Regions from separate parts of the Arthrobacter sp. NPDC056691 genome, predicted to be linked through region 2. Evidence: predicted binding sites of a transcription regulator. Region 2 holds the regulator's gene; the other holds the start of a gene.
What was found. Region 2 encodes HrcA, which represses chaperone genes, less so after heat shock. Its sites were predicted from a motif close to TTNGCACTCGNNNNNNNCGAGTGCNAA; they were not measured.
Positions count from the first base shown of each region.

Region 1: ACFRAU_RS06780 (FmdB family zinc ribbon protein) is a predicted target of HrcA. The motif match lies at 1,493-1,519, and genes of this name have one in related genera.

Region 1 is NZ_JBHTXX010000005.1:153,409-156,809, reverse strand. It holds gene galU (UTP--glucose-1-phosphate uridylyltransferase GalU) at 1-767, opposite strand, end outside; gene ACFRAU_RS06785 (5-formyltetrahydrofolate cyclo-ligase) at 856-1,467, shown strand; gene ACFRAU_RS06780 (FmdB family zinc ribbon protein) at 1,616-1,894, shown strand; gene cpaB (Flp pilus assembly protein CpaB) at 2,133-2,879, shown strand; gene ACFRAU_RS06770 (hypothetical protein) at 3,045-3,296, opposite strand; gene ACFRAU_RS06765 (AAA family ATPase) at 3,293-3,401, opposite strand, start outside.
Region 2 is NZ_JBHTXX010000017.1:81,870-85,270, reverse strand. It holds gene dnaJ (molecular chaperone DnaJ) at 1-972, opposite strand, end outside; gene hrcA (heat-inducible transcriptional repressor HrcA) at 1,031-2,044, opposite strand; gene ACFRAU_RS14805 (DUF3097 domain-containing protein) at 2,258-3,112, shown strand; gene ACFRAU_RS14800 (DUF4870 domain-containing protein) at 3,247-3,401, shown strand, end outside.

The DNA of each region.
Region 1 (3,401 bases), on a different contig from region 2:
ACCACGCCGTACACGCCGCCGCCTTCACCGTCCCTGCTGGCCAGCTCCTGCAGGGCGTCGGTCAGCTGGATCTCGCCGCCACGGCCGGGCTCGGTCTTTTCCAGCACATCGAACACGTCAGGGTGGAGCACATAGCGGCCAATGACAGCCAGGTTGGAGGGCGCCTCGTCCACGTCCGGCTTCTCCACCAGCTTGTTGATCCTGACGAAGCCTTCGCCCTCAATCTCGGAGATATCAGCACAGCCGTAGGCGCTGATCTGGGACGGCTCCACCTCGATGAGGGCCACCACGGAACCGCCGGTTTTGGCCTGCACGTCGATCATGGTGCTGAGGAGCTCGTCGCGGGCATCGATGAGGTCATCACCGAGGAGGACGGCGAACGGCTCGTAACCCACGTGCTGGCGGGCGCGCAGCACCGCGTGGCCAAGGCCCTTGGGGTCACCCTGGCGGACATAGTGGATGTCGCCCAGGTTGCTCGCGGCCTGGATCGATTCCAGCTTGGCGGTGTCCCCCTTGGCCTCCAGCGTCGCTTCCAGGGCCGGGACGCGGTCGAAGTGGTCCTCGAGCGCGCGCTTGTTGCGTCCGGTGATCATCAGGACGTCGCTCAGGCCCACCTTGACGGCCTCCTCGACGACGTACTGGATGGCCGGCTTGTCAACCACCGGCAGCATCTCCTTGGGCATGGCCTTGGTGGCAGGCAGGAACCTGGTGCCGAGCCCAGCAGCGGGGATTACGGCCTTGCGGACTGAACAATTAGTGGAAGTCACTGGTCTAATCTATCCGAGGGAACATTCATACGGTAAATGCTTCCGGCAGCGGCCCGCCCGCCTGCCGCTGCGACAAAGGATGACATCCATGCCAACAGGGACCATGCCGTCGAAGGACGGGATCCGTTCGCGGCACCGGCAAATCCGGGCCACGATGACAGCAACGGACCTCGCAAATGCCGGCGACGGCATCGCAACCCATGGCCTGCCCTGGGCCGAGGCCATCGCTGCCGGCAAACGGGCCACGTTCACCGCTTACCTCGGCGTTGACTTCGAACCGCCAACCCTCCCGCTGCTGCACGCGCTGCATGAGGCGGGTCACAGCATCCTGCTCCCGGTGTGCGAACCGGACCGGGAGCTCAGCTGGGTCTTCTGGACCCCGGAGAGCGAGTTCATCCGCAGCAGGTACGCGCCCATTCAGGAACCGGACGGTGAGCGACACGGACTGGACGCGGTGCGGACTGCGGCCGGGATGTTCATGCCGGCAACGGCCGTTGACCGCAGCGGCAACCGAATCGGACAGGGCGGCGGCTACTACGACAAGTTCCTGGCCGCGGCCAACGCCGGCGGCCTGCACCTTCCGAAGGCAGCCATCATCTACGACACCGAACTCCTGCCAGCCCAGACCATCCCGGCTGAAGACTTCGACCGCCCCGTCGAGGCAGTGCTCATGCCCTCCGGGCTGGTAGCCTTCGCGTGACCTCGCCCGGGGCGGGGTGCTAGAATTGGCACTCAGGCCCTGCGACTGCTAATGGAGTCATTTCCGCCGCGGTGATCCGTCAAGGAGAAACCGGGAAACGAAGCCAGGCAGCACGGGACCTGTCGTTTGTCCAAGAGGAGGATCTACAGTGCCCACGTATGCCTATGCCTGCAAGGATTGCAGCCATGCCTTTGACATCGTGCAGTCGTTCACCGACAGCACTCTGACGTCCTGCCCCGAGTGCCAGGGCACGCTGCGCAAGAAGTTCAACAGCGTGGGCGTGGTCTTCAAGGGTTCCGGTTTCTACCGGACGGATTCGCGCGATTCCAAGGGAAGCGCCGTCTCGCCCTCCCCCGCTGCGTCAGCCCCGGCCGCTCCCGCATCCTCTGCTTCATCCGCTGCCCCGGCAGCTGCAGCCGCGAGCTAATCGGGTTCCCGCGGCACCTGCCGCCTTCAAACTCAAAAGAGTCCGGCCGGGTTTACCGGGCCGGGCTCTTTGCTTTAGTCGGGTAACCCGGGGCTTGCGTGTCCCTTCGTGCGTGCAGGTGCCTAACTCTCTGTTCGCGCTCGGGCCAGTCTCCCGGCGGGCTGTGGAGGCGCTACTTTTTCCACATACGGCTGCCCGCACCTGTCGCGGCCCAACGGACGGCCCGTAGCGTGGCGGCATGCCAGCTACCGGAATCTTCCCCGCAAGGGCATCCCGCCCGGCCGCTCGTCCCGGGCGCCGCAACGCATTGCCCGGTTCTGCCGTCCGTCCGCGCCCGCGCGGACGGCGCTTCGCGGGGTGGCTGAACCGTAACCGCCGCCTTGCCGTGGCACTCCTCCTTTGCGCGGCCGCGGGGATCGCCGTCCACCAGCTGACTCCTGCCCCCGCCCAGACCGTGGGTGTCCTGGCCGCTGCCCGGGACCTTCCGGCCGGGGCGAACCTGACGGGCAGCGATGTCAGGACCGTCAGCGTCCCGCCCGCCATGGTGCCGGACGGGAGTTTTGACGACAGCAGCGGAGTGGACGGCAAGCAACTGGCAGGGCCGCTTCGCCAGGGCCAACTCCTCACCGATGCGCAACTGGTGGGGCCAGGCCTGCTGACGGGAGCGCCGCCCGGATCCGCTGCGGTGCCGCTGCGGATGGCGGATCCGTCATCCATCCAACTGGTATCCCCCGGACAACTTGTGAACGTGGTCATGACAAGCGGCAACGGCTATGAGCAGGCGTCAGCGTCGAAGGTACTGGCCAAGTCCGTGCCTGTCCTGTGGACCTCCGGCCAGGAAGGCCAGGGCGGCCAGTGGCTTGCTGCCGGGGACTCGGACGGGCTGCTGGTAGTGGCCGCCACTCCTGCGCAGGCCAGTGCCTTGGCGGGCGCGTCAACCCAGGGAAAACTGTTTTTCGTCCTGGTGGGATCCGGTGCCCGGTGAGCGAGCCCGTGCGGGTTCCGTGCCCCGGGCAAGTCCTCGGGGCTCTGCGAATCCCCTGCGCTTTGCCAATCCTCGGGGCTCTGCGAATCCCCTGCGCTTTGCCAATCCTCGGGGCTTTGCCAATCCTCTGGCCTTTGCGGATCCTCGGCGTGTTTGCCGGGCTGCTCAGCCCCAGTGCGGGGGCCTCTGCTCCTTCAGCCACGCGTCGTGGTCGTTGCCGGATTCTGCGTCGCCCCAGGTGCGCGGGTCGTCCTCGGCCGCCGTCTTGGGGACCACCCCTGTCCGCTCCTGCCCGCCGGCTTTGGCGCGGCGGCCCTTTGCGGACTTCCCCGGTGCCGCTGCCTGCACGTTTTTGCGTTCGGCCTCGGCTTCGCGTTCGGCCCCGTCTTCGCGTTCGGCCCCGCCGTCTGATGTCACAGCGGGCCCTCCTTCCGTTCCGTGGCCAGCCCGTCCGCGCCAGCCTCAGATCCGAAGCCTCCGCCGGCGTCGGGCGCGCCGGAACCAGAGGCCCCCTGGTCCGTT
Region 2 (3,401 bases):
GTGGACCCTGAGGTCACCGCGGCCATAGCCCCGCAGATGGGTAACTCCCAGGCCGCGGAGGGTGATGATCTCGCCGGACTGGGTGCCCGCCTTAACGTCGATCTCCTGCTTGCCGTCGAACGTTTCCAGGCTCAGTTCGGTGCCGAGGGCGGCGGCCGTCATGGGAATGTTCAAAGTCGCGTGGAGGTCGTCGCCCTCGCGGATGTAGGTGGAGTCGTTGTTGACCCGGATTTCCACATAAAGGTCGCCGGAGGGGCCGCCTGCGGGGCCCGCCTCGCCCTGCCCGGAGAGCTGGATCCGGGTTCCGGTGGCCACGCCGGCCGGCACCTTGATGGTCAGGGAGCGGCGGCTGCGGATACGGCCCTGGCCGCTGCACTCGTTGCAGGGGTCCTTGATGACCGTCCCGAAGCCCTCGCAGGAACCGCACGGCGCGGCGGTCATGACCTGGCCGAGGATGGAACGGACCGCCCGCTGCACCTGGCCGCTGCCGCCGCAGATATCGCAGCGTTCCGGGTGGCTACCCTCGCGGCAGCACGAGCCTTCACACGTGGGGCAGGTGACGGCTGTGTCCACTTCCAGCTTCTTGTTGACGCCGAAGACGGCATCGCGCAGGTCGATCCGGACGCTGATCAGCGCGTCCTGCCCACGGCGGACGCGGGACGCGGGCCCGGATGTTCCGCCCGCGCCGAAGAAGGTGTCAAAGATGTCCTGGAACGCGAAGCCCTGGCCGGCGTAGCCGCCGCCGAAGCCGTTGTCGGTGCCGTTCTCATTGCCGGTGGTGTCGTAGATCCTGCGCTTCTGCGGATCGGACAGCACCTCGTAGGCGTGGGTGACGGCCTTGAAGCGTTCGGCGGCGTCTTCCCCGGGGTTGACATCCGGGTGGAGGGAGCGGGCCAGCTTGCGGTAGGCCTTTTTGATCTCCTCGCCGGTGGCTTCAGCGGAGACTCCAAGAACGTCGTAGTGGCTGCTCAAAGTTCGTATCTCTTCCTGGTTGTACTGCCTGTGGTCAGAGGATGTCCGGGTCGTGCGGTCACGGGCCCAGAATCCTCGAAAGGTAGCGGGCCACCGCGCGCACGGCGGCCATGGTGGTGGGATAGTCCATCCGGGTGGGGCCAAGGATGCCCACCTTGGCGCTGGCGTCGGGGCCGTAGCCGGTGGCCACCACCGATGCCTCGGCCAGACCGTCGTAGGGGTTTTCCCGGCCGATGCTCACGGCCACGCCCCGCGGGTCCTGGGCCATGTCGCTCAGGAGCCGCAGCATCACCACCTGCTCCTCGAGGGCCTCCAGAACAGGTCCGATGCTGAGCGGAAAGTCCACGTTGGAGCGCGCGAGGTTGGCCGTTCCCGCGAGGACCATACGGTCTTCCCGGCTGTTGTGCGCCAGGCCCTCCAGCCCCTTGCCGAGGGCCATGGCAATGGGGCGCTCGGCGTGCGTGCAGCCGGCCACGACGGCGGCCAGGTGCTGGGGCAGGATGGCCACCGGCGTTCCGGCCACACCGGTCAGGAACCGGGTGCGGAGTGCGGCGAGCGTGTCGTCTGACAGGTCCTGTCCGGCGTCGACCACTCGCTGGTCAACCTTGCCGGAGTCGGCGATCAGCACGATCAGCACCTTCCGCGGCGCCAGCAGCACAAATTCAATGTGCCGCACCACGGCGCGGCTCAGGTGCGGGTACTGCACGACGGCGACCTGGTTGGTCAACTGGGACAGGAGCCGCGCCGTCCGGTCCAGGACGTCGTCAAGGTCCTCTGACCCCTCGAGGAGGGTCTGGATGGCGCGCTTCTCCGCCGGGGACAACGGCTTGACGGCTGAAATCTGGTCGACGAACAGACGGTAACCCTTGTCCGTCGGAATCCTGCCCGCGCTGGTGTGCGGGGCAGTGATAAGGCCCTCGTCCTCAAGGGCCGCCATGTCGTTGCGGATGGTGGCGCTGGATACGCCCAGATGGTGCCGTTCCACCAGGGCCTTGGAGCCGACAGGTTCGCGGGAATGGACATAGTCCTCCACGATGGCGCGCAGCACCTCAAGCTTCCGTGGTTCGCTCACAGTCCACCTCCTTTTGGCCTTGACCGCGCCGGGCGTTGATCCTGCCCGTAAACGCTGTGGTTAGCACTCGACATGCCTAAGTGCTAACAAGTCTAATATGAGTCGCCGCGTTGTTAGCATTGGTACCGCTCCGGGCGAAATTCCGGGCGCCTGTCCCCCGGCGGTATGCCCGCGGCCGGAGCGGCTCCCTCCTAGTGCAGAGCGGTGAACGAAATGCAGTACCAGACCTGGGGCCCGCAGGAGATCGCAGCGCCCGCCAAGAACAGCCTGCCTGAGGTTCCTGTGGAGCGCGGCATGGTGCTCGAGGACGTCCAGTCCGGCTGGGTGGGTGCGGTGACCCGGGTGGAGAAGTCCGGCGGCATGCACGTGGTGGCGCTTGAGGACCGCCGCGGAAAGTCCCGGTCCTTCAAGCTGGGTTTCGGATTCCTTTTGGAAGGTCAGCCGGTACGCCTGATGCCGCCGGCGCCCAAAGCGAAGCCCGCAGGGCCGGGCACGACCGGCCGGACGGCGTCGGGTTCGGTGCGGGTGGAAGGGCAGCGCGCACAGGTGGCCAAGGCCAGCCGGATCTGGGTCGAAGGCAAGCATGACGCCGAACTCGTGGAAAAAGTCTGGGGCGACGATCTCCGGGTGGAGGGCATCGTCGTCGAACCCCTGCACGGCATCGATGACCTGGCGGCGGCCGTTGCCTCGTTCCGCCCCGGACCCGGCCGCCGGCTGGGCGTCCTGGTGGACCACCTGGTTCCCGACTCCAAGGAGTCGAGGATCGCCGACGCCGTCATGTCGTCCCCCGGCGCCGCCGGGAACGTGCTGATCGTGGGCCACCCGTACGTCGACGTCTGGCAGGCGATCCGGCCGTCGGTGCTGGGCATTCCGCAGTGGCCGGTGGTGCCGCGCGGCACGGACTGGAAAACCGGCATCCTCGCCGCCTTCGGCTGGCCGCACGCGACCAAGGAGGACATCGGCCTCGGCTGGCAGAAACTCCTGGGCGCCGTGCGCACCTACGCTGACCTTGAGCCGGCCCTGCTGGGCCGGGTGGAAGAGGTCATCGATTTCCTAACAGTTCCATAGCTACTGCCCCGCGATTGGGCGTTGAGCCCGCGATTGCCCTGACGGCCCGGTATCCTTGGTAGGGCGTCACCGCACTGCGGCCCGGGCGCCGTATCAAAGCACTATCGCACCAACGCAAGCTAAAGGAAGACACCGTGGCAGAAGACGCTCGCGACCGCAGGGACACACAGTCCGGCCAGGACCTGCCCCAGTACCATGGCGTTCCGGCCAACGCGCTTCCGCTGACCGCCGGCGAGGACCGGCAGTGGGCCACGCTGGCTCACTTCGGCGGCATCCTCGGCTGTGTTCC